DNA from 3 places in the Paenibacillus ihbetae genome. Region 1 is predicted to be linked to each of the others. Evidence: riboswitches for the same ligand, from Rfam matches in the RefSeq annotation. Region 1 holds a riboswitch; each other region holds the start of a gene.

What was found. A riboswitch is a leader RNA that binds a small molecule or an ion and turns the genes downstream of it on or off. The one in region 1 is predicted to bind cyclic di-GMP.
Region 2: linked by a shared signal. The riboswitch ahead of BBD41_RS09460 (hypothetical protein) and the one ahead of BBD41_RS23770 (GTP cyclohydrolase II) in region 1 are both predicted to bind cyclic di-GMP.
Region 3: linked by a shared signal. The riboswitch ahead of BBD41_RS15065 (DUF8202 domain-containing protein) and the one ahead of BBD41_RS23770 (GTP cyclohydrolase II) in region 1 are both predicted to bind cyclic di-GMP.

What each region holds. Positions count from the first base shown of each region.
Region 1 is NZ_CP016809.1:5,294,987-5,299,265, reverse strand. Features, by position in the region: gene ribD (bifunctional diaminohydroxyphosphoribosylaminopyrimidine deaminase/5-amino-6-(5-phosphoribosylamino)uracil reductase RibD) at 164-1,324, opposite strand; gene BBD41_RS23770 (GTP cyclohydrolase II) at 1,342-2,091, opposite strand; cyclic di-GMP riboswitch class I at 2,274-2,367, opposite strand; gene BBD41_RS23765 (SDR family NAD(P)-dependent oxidoreductase) at 2,767-3,516, opposite strand; gene BBD41_RS23760 (VOC family protein) at 3,821-4,279, shown strand, end outside.
Region 2 is NZ_CP016809.1:2,085,467-2,089,745, forward strand. Features, by position in the region: gene BBD41_RS09450 (FAD-dependent oxidoreductase) at 1-768, opposite strand, end outside; gene BBD41_RS09455 (VOC family protein) at 853-1,809, opposite strand; cyclic di-GMP riboswitch class I at 2,364-2,450, shown strand; gene BBD41_RS09460 (hypothetical protein) at 2,654-3,490, shown strand; gene BBD41_RS09465 (ATP-grasp domain-containing protein) at 3,484-4,279, shown strand, end outside.
Region 3 is NZ_CP016809.1:3,376,483-3,380,761, forward strand. Features, by position in the region: gene BBD41_RS15055 (VanZ family protein) at 1-697, shown strand, start outside; gene BBD41_RS15060 (DinB family protein) at 735-1,265, shown strand; cyclic di-GMP riboswitch class I at 1,714-1,813, shown strand; gene BBD41_RS15065 (DUF8202 domain-containing protein) at 2,009-4,279, shown strand, end outside.

The sequences.
Region 1 (4,279 bases):
AAGCTCACATTGAGATGAAGAGAAAAAAATGGATTTTAAAATGACTCTTTGACATCGATGATGGATTCAATTTCGCAGATGAGAAAAACGGCAGTATCCGGCTGCCGTTTTCTCTCATTCATAATATAATATTTTCTATATTGGCATATTTACTACTAGCTATTCAAGAGCTGCTCAGGGTAGTAAGCTCTTCATTTAGATAATCTATTACGTAGGTACTCCCAGAGGCGGAACTATCATCATTCGGATAAGCAGTGATGCAAATATCTTCGCCGATTTGTTGAACGGAATGAATCTTTACCCGCAGCGCTTCATCCATCAATTCTAAATCCGAGCCTGCGTACGGCGAGATGGATTTCCGTCCTCCCAACACCTTGGGGGCGATATAAATCATCCATTTATCAATAAGGTTGGCCCGAAGGAAGGATCCATTTACTTCGCTGCCTCCTTCTACCAGCAGGTCGGTAACACCTCGCTGATATAACATATCCGATAATGCATGGAGGTCCAGCCCGTAACGGTTCACAGGAACGAACAGAATTTCAATTCCTTTTTGCTGCAGCATGCGCACTCTTTCCGGATCAGCATCCTCCTTCGTGACTACCCATGTCTTTGCTGCTGAACAGTCGGTAACTTTGGCATCCTCAGGCAGTCTCAAATTCGAATCTAAAATGACCCGGATGGGATTCTTCCCGCTTTCTTCTGGCAGTCGGGTCGTAAGGAGGGGATCATCCGCCAAAACCGTATTAATTCCTACTAATATGGCATCGACTTTGTTTCTTAGTTTATGTACCACAAGCTGTGTTTCATCACATGTAACCCATTTAGAATGTCCCGTCGACGTGGCAATTTTCCCGTCAAGCGTCATGGCTACCTGGGAAATAATAAACGGCCGTCGTTTTGACATATTGTGCACGAATCGTTCATTGAGTAATTCGGCTTCCTTCCCCAATACACCCACATCAACTTCTATCCCATGCTCTCTCAATAATTGAATGCCTCTTCCGGCCACCATCGGATTCGGATCCTGCATCGCCACGACAACTCTTGCGATTCCCGAGTTGAGGACGAATTCTATACAAGGAGAGGATTGAGGGCTTGGTTCCAGCGTAACATAGAGTGTTGCGTCTTCGGTGTATCCTTCAGCCATTTTGAATGCATGCACCTCCGCATGAGGTTCCCCTGCATTTCGATGAACACCTGCACCGACTACTTGTCCATCTTTAACAATTAGTGCGCCAACAACCGGGTTCGGGTTCGTTTTCCCATTGGCCGTACCTGCCAGTTCCAATGCCAGCCTCATAAAATGTTGGTCTGATTTCATACGATTTACACTCCCCGTCATAATAAAGCAGTCTCCACCAAGGAGTTATAGATATGACCCGATTTTTCGATTTTCGTTGCCAAATACCGATTATTGTGCTCGGACACATCTCCCCAAATCGATACATGCTGATCGGTTACAAGTCCTTTTTCCCGCAAAGACTGCAGCTTTCTAGGATTGTTCGTAATCAGGGTGACTGGTTTTTGCCGCAAGCTCTGAAGTACACGTATGGCTTCTTCATAGGAGCGCTGGTCATCCTCGAAGCCAAGACCAAGATTGGCCTCTACTGTATCGAACCCTTCCTCTTGCAAAAGATAAGCTAACGATTTGGAGAAAAGGCCTATTCCGCGACCCTCGTGATTCGCCAAATAAAAGAGAGCCCCGCTGCCGTTTTCCACGATCATGCGCATGGATGTCCGCAGTTGGTAGCCGCAGTCGCATCGTTTGCTCCCAAAAATATCTCCCGTATGGCAAATGCTGTGCATCCGTATCAAGGCGTGCTCCTCATTAGCAAAATCACCGTATACCAGCACGGAAGACTGCTGATATGAAGCGAGATCTGCCTGAGATAATGAGTCTAGAATATCATTCTTATCCATAAATGAATTGCCTGTATTTAACCAAGTGTACCATTTAAATACGACTTCATAATCCTCCAATTGCACAGGGAGCCGAACGGGACCAACAAGGCCGATGTTGGGACATTCCGGCTGTTTAAGAATGGTTAATTTACTCTCTAGCAATTTCCTGACCTGGTCCGAATTCATGAATACAACTCCTTTTTTGTTATGATGGTTACAATCGATGGTTTGTTTTCCTCCCTGAAAACGTTGGCAATTTTGCGCTAGCTATTACTTTTTCAGCCTCAAAAATCCAGCCGCGGAAATGTAAATTTCTAGAAATGGACACAAAAAAACCCCTGTCTGAATAGACGGAGGCTTCCGTCGTATTCGGTAACTGGCTGGCATAGCGGATGCAAGCGATCCACCTTAGCCCCTGTAGCTTTGCGTCGCCACTTTTCAGTGGGTTTGCCATTATCGTACGATGTCATTTCATAGAATTAATCCGCGATTGTTGTCGATTATGGGAAGGCAATACCAAATCAGAAACAATCGAAAGTAATAGCTTTTTGTCGATATGACTACAAATTGAATATAAAATACAACTTCATGAATTGCAACCAAAATATAATTCGATCCGAAGGAACGATTAAAAGATTACCGTCTTCCCGCTCACTTTCTAAACTAGCACTAGCTTGGTCCGCTTAAGCTTCATTTCAAATGACGGCTTCGTAATGTATTCCATATAAGCGATCGTGCCGGTAAACTCCAGGTATGCTTGGAACCGAGTGCGGATTCTCAACGATTCCGCCAACGGCAACAATATGGGTTGGCATGATCATGGCATTCGCCTCCGCTCGTTATTCTTGCTTATCATCAGCTTTACGAGGAATAAACCTCATTATAATTCACGATGCTTCCGGGAGGATGTTCCTCATCCAAAATGCGCAGAAGATGCGCTCCAATCTCGGTTGTGGACAGCAGCTGCCCGGATTCATAGGCTTGGGAAAATGCACCGGCCAGCTCAAACTGCTTCTCATCCTGATCTCTGGCCATGCTTTGCATTTCCGTATCCACCATGCCGGGATTGACGGCAATAATCTGAGCCGGATTCTCCCCGCTTGCTTGCTCTAGCCCTACACACTGCGTGAACATATTGAGCCCGGCTTTGGCGGTACAGTATGCGCTCATGGAAGGAGCGGGATATACCCCCGAGCCCGAAGAAATATTCATGATTTTCCGCCGGGCCTTATACCCATTGGTTTGATTCAAAAAGCAAGAGGTTAGGATCATCGGCGCAATGAGGGTGATCTGCACATTCTTCGCAATCTCCGCCGCTCCGCATCGATCGATTCTCCCAAGCGGTTCCAGCATTGAGGCATTATTAATAAGGTAAACTGTATCGGTATCCTCAAGCTCCATGCTCCCTATGATATTTTCCATCAGCAGCTCAAGTCCCGAGGGTTCACTCAAGTCATACACATAATGAGTGTATCGCTCATATCGATCCAGCGTCATCGAATGGCTTCTCGCAATTCCGTAGACGGCATGTCCCTGCTGAAGAAGCATCGTCGCGAGCTGTTCTCCGATCCCTCTTGACGTACCCGTTATAATATAGTGTCTTTGACTCATCTTTTGCGCCTCCAATTCATCACATCCAACCGCCTCACATGTCTTACATCACAAGACATTTTTGCATCGGGCTGGTTGGACCTCCTTGTGTGGCTGAATATTCCACACCCTATGGATTTCCAGTTTCATCTGCGATCTCCTGCCTGGGGCTCTCATTTCGATTATGCTATCATGTTGACCTCTACTGGAAATCAGCAATTCAGAAGAAACCGTTGCATGGCGATTATGATACGATGAGCTCAGTAATAAACCATTCCCGTATCATTCGAAAGGAGCTGCATCCGATGAATGCTACCTTCAGAAAATATCGCCCAACCTGTGGTTTAACGACGAAGCAGAAGAAGCGGCACAATATTATATTTCAATCTTTAACAACTCCAACATCACCAGAGTCACGCGTTACGGGTCGGAGCAGAATGAACATCATACGGTGGACGAAGGCACCGTCATGACGGTGGAGTTTCAGCTGGAAGGCCAGCCCTTCGTCGCGTTGAACGGCGGACCGCAGTTCCATTTTACAGAGGCGATTTCATTTATCGTACATTGCGAAACCCAAGAAGAAATCGACTATTATTGGGACAGGCTTACTGCAGGCGGGGATGAAAAGGCTCAGGTATGCGGCTGGTTAAAAGACAAATTCGGCGTGTCCTGGCAGGTTGTCCCTGCAAATCTGAGCACGATGATCACCGATCCGGACCGCTCGAAAGCGGAACGGGTGATGGAAGCACTGCTGCAAACCAAGACAAAAATCGACCTGCGAGCT
Region 2 (4,279 bases), 3.2 Mb from region 1:
AGGCACCAGCTGGTGGGCTACAGAAGGCGGTGTGGCGAGAACGACATGGTGTGCGCCGATCTTCGCTCCATCCTTGCACAGCACGTGACGCACGCTGCCATCCTGGACATCGATGGACGTAACCAGGCTGTTCGTTACAAAACGCACGCCGAGATCGGATGCCTTTTTTCTTAATTCTTCGACCAGTTCGCCCCAGCCCCGATCCAGATACAACACCCCTTGAAGAGCATTTTGCAGCTGCTTCAATGCAGGGCCTGCTGCCGGCAAATCCGGCCCTACCACATAACTTGCCGTCCGCAGCAAAGAATAAAAAATATTACGCACCATCGGATCCCGCAGATTCGATTCGACCCATTCGCGAATACTGATGCGATCATAGGGATGAGTATCCATTTTCCCGAGTTTCCCCAGCCAGGCAGCAAGCTCCAGCTTCCCCTTCCAAGACAAGAGCGGGGTCGTGAATAAAGATTTCATATCCGTGGGCAAAACGTTCAATTTCCCCTTCCACACCCCGTAACCGTCAATCGAGGGCTCCGCTCCCTGTACGTTAAGTCCCAACTCCATGAAAGTCGCGTAAGCATCCCCCTTATACAAGGCATGCCCGCCCAGATTGAAGTAAGCACCTCTTTTCTTCATGGACATGGCCCGGCCGCCTAACCGATCCTGTTTTTCAATGATGAGCGTTTGCTTCCCTGCTTTCGCTGCATAAATTGCAGCGGCCAACCCCGCAATCCCTCCGCCAACAACGACCACATCATACTGTTGCATCGTTCATCATTCCCTTCGATTTTTACCTGTATGACGGGCAAAGGATGCGGAGTGTGACAGGGATCGAAAAAAAAATATGGATGCTTATCTTTGCGTGAAAATGAGAGCCGTCCCGAGAAGGGAGGCGCTCGGAATGAAAATATCTCCCCGCGCCGTCTCAACCACCGGAAATCCATTGGACTCAAGATGACGCCTTGTATAAGCAAGGTCCCGCACCTTGACTGCATATCCGGCAAATCCCGGTGAAGACGTGAAGGCTTCTCCCGGGAGCAAATCGGTTACATGGGATTCAGGAATGAGCTTAATGCGTCCGCCCTCTAGATCAAAGACACGCGCCTTCCCCTCTTGTTGCGGCGGAGTTCCCAAATAAAGCTGATACCGTGTCACATAGGCATCGAACGCTTTATCCTCCACACACAGTATCGCTTCGACTAACGCAATTGCCCCATTCGGATGTTCCGTATGGATCTGTTTCAGCCCAGCGTCCAATGGAAGATTTTCAGCGAATGCCAACCGCCCTTCGGATACTTGCTCGTCCTCGATTTCCAACAAGCGTACCGAAACCAATTGAGTACCGGTTGAGGTCTCCACGGGACGCTGTATCGTATTGACACCACCATGTCCAACGCTTCCCGCGTCCAGTCGAGCCGCAGAAGTGTCCGCTTCTGAAGTGGAGAAGACCAAGATATGCGTTCCCTCAAAGCGGTCCAGACAACGAGTGATCGTCGCAACGGTCCGCTTGATAGAGGCGATGATTCGCGGGAGCACGGCTGGGGGTGCCGTAAGCGGGATAAAATGCGCATCGTCAGGAATTCTCCCTCCCTCCTGCACAATCGTTACGATCTCAATGAAATTGTCGGCAAAGTCGATATGGGCATTAGCTGCTCCAAACGGTTTAGGGCTCTCACCTTCTTGTTCAGCCATTGTCGGATAGGCAGGCGGTCGGCATACGAAGCCCAGCTTGCGGTACAACTCCAGCGCCGTCTCCATATCATGGACCACATGCCCCACATGATGGATTCTGTTAATTTCGGTCTTCATGGACAACCCTCCTCATGGAATAGGTACTTGCTGCAATGTAATTCAAAAAGATTTGGTGTATCTCCATATCTGCTAGTATATTTTGTTCTTGGAATAATTCGTTATCCATGCGCCCGTAACCTCTAGATCCACGTGTTTCCAACAAAATAGCAATGCAAGAACCCCGCACAACGGGGGTCCGGTTGGACAAACAACAGCAAAAATTATAGTACGAAACGTAAAGACTGCTGACCGAAGCTTTTGTCAGCATCCAACAAAAATAAACGAATCTTATTCAATAGACTCGTCATTCTTCATCAGACTTCTCGTTGTGTTCTTTCAGATGATATCTTAGCATGAGCATTCCCATTTCCCTTGTCACCGTAAGGGTTATCTAGTATTTCGCAGCTGTGAAAGTAAGTATATAAATACAATTCATATATAGCTAAAAAATATAGATTTATTACAAAATCGGGACTGTAAGACTAGGCATTTAATTATAAACATAACTATAGGTCTATTTCATTACGACAAAATATCATATAAATTTACATTAAACAACAATTCCATATATCGTACGATAATGGCAAACCCGCTGAAAAACGGGGACGCAAAGCTACAGGGGCTAAGGTGAATGTTCACTATGCCAGCCAGTTACCGAATACGACGGGAAGCCTCCGTCTATTCTTTTAGAATACCTGATGGGAGGTTATTTGTGTTGTCCATTAAAGTAAATATATGGATATGTTGCCATGATATATAAATAACGCTTAAGGGGGGATTGAAGTACAAGCGTGGATTTAGAAGAGAATTACATACTTATATGAGTAACGTTGTCATTTATTGAATTGGAGGTAATGATGTGATGTCTGATACGAACACAATGGTTAGCAATTACGAAGAAGTTCCCATTCACCATTCTCTCTCGCCTGAGAGCATTCGCGATCTGATCGAAGAGAAAGTGCCAGCGATTCGAATTCCGAATTATGTCTCTTCGGAGACAGCCCAGAAAATAATCGATTTCATTCTCGCCCAGGCGTCGCTTGATGCCTATACACACGAGGTCTACATCGACGGCGTGCCGGAGCAGAAATATTATGGGGTCTACCGCGTCGGGATCCCGTTCAACTCGACCTACGGCACCCCGGCGGGCAGCGCCGAACGGGAGAACTACTATCAGGCGGCCCTGCCGGGACTGCGCAGGCTACGCGATCTCTGTGCGCCGAATCTGTCGCCGATCGACCGGCTGCGACTCGATCTGGATGAGGCCTGGATGGATGGCGCCACGATCGCCGCCTTCGAGGGCCGGAAAATGTTCGCCGGCATGGTGCGCATCATGCCGCCCGACGATTCGCATATTCTCGAAGAGAAGCCGCATGTCGACTGCCTGCCTGCGTCGATCTGCCCGCTCGACCAGCAGCTCAGCGCGAATATCTACCTGAAGATGCCTCCGGTCGGCGGCACGCTCGAGAGCTGGAATGTCCCGACCTTGTCGTATGCCGACATTGAGCGGCTCCCCGACGGCACCATCCCGCGCACCGACTTGCCGAAGCCGGTTGTCATCCATCCCCAGGAGTGTGAGCTGGTGTTGATCAACACGCGCAAGCCGCATGCGGTCAGCAGCTTCTCCGGCGGCATCCGGATCAGCGTCCAGGCCTTCATCGGATACCAGCCGGGCAAGCCGCTGAGGCTGTGGTGCTGACGTACGAGCCGGTGCGCTGCCTGCTCTCCGGCCCCGCGCTTTCGCCCGTCCTCCACGACGCGCTTACGCAAGTCCCGGTCCGGATCTGTGCCGAGCCGGCCTTCGACGACGTCGTGGCCGCCCTTGGAGACCGGGTACCAGCGGGCCCAGATGAGGCCGCCCGGCACGACACCCCCGTCTTCTATGGCTGGGAGCCGAGCTACGCTGCCATCATGCGCCTTGCCTCACCCGCGCACAAGCATCTTGCGGGCCTATGCAAGGACAAGGCAGCCTTCCGTCGGCTGACGTCCGATCTCACTCCCGCATTCCGTTGCGTTGCGTTGCGTCCTGACGAACTCTGCACGTTCCGACCACCATCCGACCGTTCGGTGGTGCTGAAGCCAAGTATCGGCACCAACTCGATCGGCGTCCGGGTGGTCGCTTCGGCTGACGCCTGGGCGGAGGCTGTCGAGCAGTCTCTGGACGAGATCGCCCGCGCGTCGGCTCGTGTCGGCACTGATGTCGTGTCCGACACGCTGTTCCTGGTCGAGGATTATGTCGAGGGAACCGAGTTCGCCTGCGATGGTTTCTGGAATGGGGATGGCGAGGCGGTGATCACCGGCATCTACGAGCATCCCTTCGACACGCCGGGCGATGTGGCGGATGTCGTCTATTTCACTTCTCGCCCCATCATGCGAGCACTGCTCCCGCCCGCCACTGAGCTGCTGAACCGGATCGGCGCACGCCTCGGCCCTGGGGCACGCCGGTTCGCGTTCCACCTCGAAGCCCGGCTGCGCAGCGACGGCGTAC
Region 3 (4,279 bases), 1.9 Mb from region 1:
TCGGTTCATCAGTATATTTCTGGTTTCTATTGTGCTGCTTGAAACGGTTCAAATGGTAACGCATTTAGGAAGCTTTGATATTGATGATGTGCTCATCAATACATTGGGGGCAGCGATTGGATTTCTCGCACAACAATTAGTGCGGCCTCCAAAAGATTCCGTTAAGGGCCTGAGTAAAATCGTCTTCATAACGATCCTCCTTTCCATTGGGACTACCGTAACGATTCAAGGAGTGAATCATTTATTTGCACAGGCAACAAAAATCGAAGCAGGCAAGGAAATAGGGCTGCACGAGCTCCCGTTAAAGAGTGGTTCTGTAGCTTGGGAGACAGGCCTTACCGGTTTTGAAGCGGGCCGTAAAGAAGTGGAGCCTCAAATGAATGTGTTGAGCAGGAATAATTCAGGGAACTGCACATTCACTTATCAATTGGATGGGAAGTATCTGACATTCTCCAGCTACAGCGCCATTCCGGACGATATTTTCCATGGCGAGAGCACCGTCATCATTACCGTAGATGGGGTCGAAGCAAGCAGGAGCACTTATATCGCAGATGGAAAGGAACGAGAGGTTCCTGCTTATTCCGAAATGGACATTCAAGGAGCACAGGAGCTTACCATCTCGATAATGAATGAAGACCAAAATCCGAATATAAATGTATTAATGTGGGATGCAATCCTTACAGAAATAAAGAAATAATTGGCCGGGAAGCCACTATTGCAGGAGGAAGAGCCTGATGCTTAAAGATTTGCAAGGTGAGGCAAATATGTCCCCGATCGTTGGGATGTTATATTCTGCGGTGAAAGAGAACAGCCAGCGACTTCAGTTGATTACGAAGGGAATGTCGCAGGAAGAAGTCGATTACAAGGGCCCCGATGGCAGCTTTAACAGCACCGCTCAATTAATGAGACATATCCTGTATGTTGATTTGAATTGGGTGTATCGAATGAAAGGGGAGCCGCTTCCTTATTCGTTACAAGAACAATACGGCCCCATGATCGATGCGAACAACCGGCTGCCGATGATCATAGGCAAGTCGCTCAACACGCTGATATCGGAGTATGAAGAGGTGTTAAGCATCCTGAAAGACACCTGTTCCCAATTGCAGGATGCTGATTTAGATCGGGTGGTCACCTTTGGTCATGAGAATGAAAAGCAAGCAACCATCCGCTGGGGATTATGGCATATGGCTGACCATAACCGTTATCATCAGGCACATATTAATCTGCTAAGAAAATGGTATGCAGAGCATTCGCTTTCAAAATAAAGGGATATCACGTAAAGATTCGGCACCTGCGGATGTATTCTATTTGTAAGAAAGATTTGACGTTGGTTTGACTTAAGCCATCCTGTGCGGGATGGCTTTTAAGTGCTTCCTTTCGCATTTCAAAAGTGAGGGAGATCGCCCATTTGCATGGCTTGTCGTCCGAGCGTCGCTGATCATCGTGCAGCAGTCATCATTACACCGCGCGCTGGGAGAGGCACGCGGTAATTGTACTCCTCCGCTGTGCAGAAATTCTCATTGCATCGAGGCTTCTTCGGAGCTTAATAATAAGCAGTCATGTATAGATTTTAGTGCCAAAAGTCGCGATTTACCAAAATACGACAAATAGTGATAATATACTACAAAAATAAGGCCGTAGAACCTAATTTAATCCGCTGTAATAATATACCTTTAGTATAATAGTTAATGTTTCTCAATTACATACAAGGTCGTACGATCATGGCAAACCCATTGAAAAGTGGGGACGCAAAGCTATAGGGGCTAACGGATTTGCTGCAATACGCAAATTCTACTGCCAGCCAGCTACCGAATACGGCGGAGGCCTCCGTCCAGCGTTTGACCGCTTTGACGGAGGTTTTTTTTTGCAACGGGGGTGGTGCTTATCGATGGTATATATGTTTAGTTCTTTATACATTGCCGGGTTTACCCACCTGTTAGTCACTCTAACGGGTGAATCTTGATGAATGCTGCATGACATTTAATGAATGTAAATAGGAGGTAGAGAGATGTTTGCCAAAGGCAGTAAGTACTACTGGAAAAGGCAGTTAGCCATTTTGCTTTCAATCGTGGTCGTAGCTGGCGGCTTTCCACTTGCGTTGGCTCCTCAGACAGCAAATGCTGCTGCGAACGGTCCGGGCGGGGTTAGCCAGGATTTGGTCTCCTGGTTCGAGTTAACGAAAGGGATGGACAGCGGGTTTGAAGATAACGGAACCTATATCACCAAATTGCAGGATTTAGCCGATCCCAACAGGGTATGGGTCCCTTATCACACGGACAGGGTTCTAAAACTTGAGGATATCGGCAAGGCGATGATCAACTATCACCCGGTAACCGTATCTTTTACAGCAACTAAGAAAATGCAATTTAAAACAAACTCTGAATTAGCTATTCCCGCCACTGGTGCAAGAGAAGTATTCTCTGTACAAATCAATGGTACGACCGGCTTCCCGTGGGAATTTGGGGGGAACGAAACCAGCTCGTCGGCTTATCAACAAAATAATATTTCGACGCATTTTGGAACGTCCGCATTGAAGAGCTTTACACCTGCAGAGACGATTACCGTCCCTCACATTCTTAACGCCAGGGCGGGGAATGACTGGGCTCTTTCCATTAATGGTTATCTGGAAAAGGCGGAACCAACGAATAGCGTGGACTGGACAAGAAATATGGGTGGAACAGCCGGTTATCATTATATTGGCGCAGCCCACAATAGAACTTTTGATGGCGGACAAATTGCAGAAGTGCTTGTGTTTAACCGCAAATTGAATGAGGAAGAGCGGGAAAAGGTAAACAGTTATCTCGCGCTGAAATATGGCATTACATTGAAAACCGAAGCAGGTGATCCTGCCGACTATGTTGCAAGTAACGGCACATTAATGTGGGCAGCAGCTGACAACAGCGGTTTTGGGCATAGGATCACAGGGATCGGAAAAGATGTTGCCGGAGGGCTTGAGCAGACCCAATCCAAGTCCCAGGTTGAGGGAGCGAACGTCGCCATAGCTCTTGGTGATTTTGAAGCTTCCAACAAGGAAAATGCGCAGAAGAATCCGATCGCTACGGATACGACTTTTCTAACATTTAGTGACAATGGTAATCCAGCTGATTACGTGAATGTAATTGACGATACGGATTTGCCTCAAGCATTAAAGCATGCGAATGACACGACACAATCTCCGGCAACTATGATGTCGCGAGTGTATAAAGTCGAGAAAAGCGCCGATTGGACCGATGCGCCGATTACTTTGCAAGTCGACGGCGCAGATCAAGAGAAGTATCGAATCTACCTGTTAACGAGCAATAGTCCGACGTTTGAGCAGGCAGCAGTAACCGTGGTCCCAGCGGACAAAGTGACCGGCAAGGCAACTTTGAACAGCAGCCAGCTTGCTGACGGAAGCTACTTTACTTTTGTCACTCAGGTGGATAAAAGGGATCTGGAACAACGCGCGAATGAAATCCAAGCCGAAAACTTGCAAGAGGAAAACTACTCGGCAGCAAGCTGGGCAGCTTTCGATCAAGCTCTGAAAGAAGCTGAAGCCGCATTGCAAAATCCGGCTGCTACCCAGAAGGAAGTCGATGATGCGCTGAAAGCGCTCGATGATGCGCGTAATGGATTGACTGCAGATAAATCGGCATTGCAGAACAGAGTGGACGAGCTGGAGGCCGAAAATCTTGCTGAGGAGAACTACTCCAAGGACTCCTGGGATGCCTTTCAAGCTGCGTTGACGCACGCAGAGGAAGTTCTGCAAAATCCGGCTGCTACCCAAAAAGAAGTCGATGAGGCTCTGCAAGCTTTGAATGAGGCGCGCGATGGACTGCGGGCCGATAAAACCGAGCTTGAAGCGACGGTCAATGAAATTGATAATTTCATGACGAGTGGCGGCTATGATGAAAATAACTATACTTCGGAGAGTCTGACACCGTTTAAGGATGCTCTGCAGAATGCTCAAGATGTATTGAGCAAACCGGACGCTACGCAGCAGGAAATTGATGAAGCAAATCAAGCCTTAAGAGAAGCGTATGAAAATCTGGTTACGAAGGACGCGATTCTTGAGAAGCTGGAATTGAAGGTATTTGATGCACAGGGCGGAGCAGAAATTCAGTTAGAGCCTCCGTTCGATGGCCATCAATATCTGAATTATCAAGCCGCTGTAACGGAGAGCGTCTATAGCGCTAAGCTTGCATTTGAGGAATTGCACCCGGACAGCGAGGTTGAGGTTACATTCCACGGTCAAAAGGTTGACCAATGGGACGACCTGCAGCTTCAGCCGGGCCCGAAT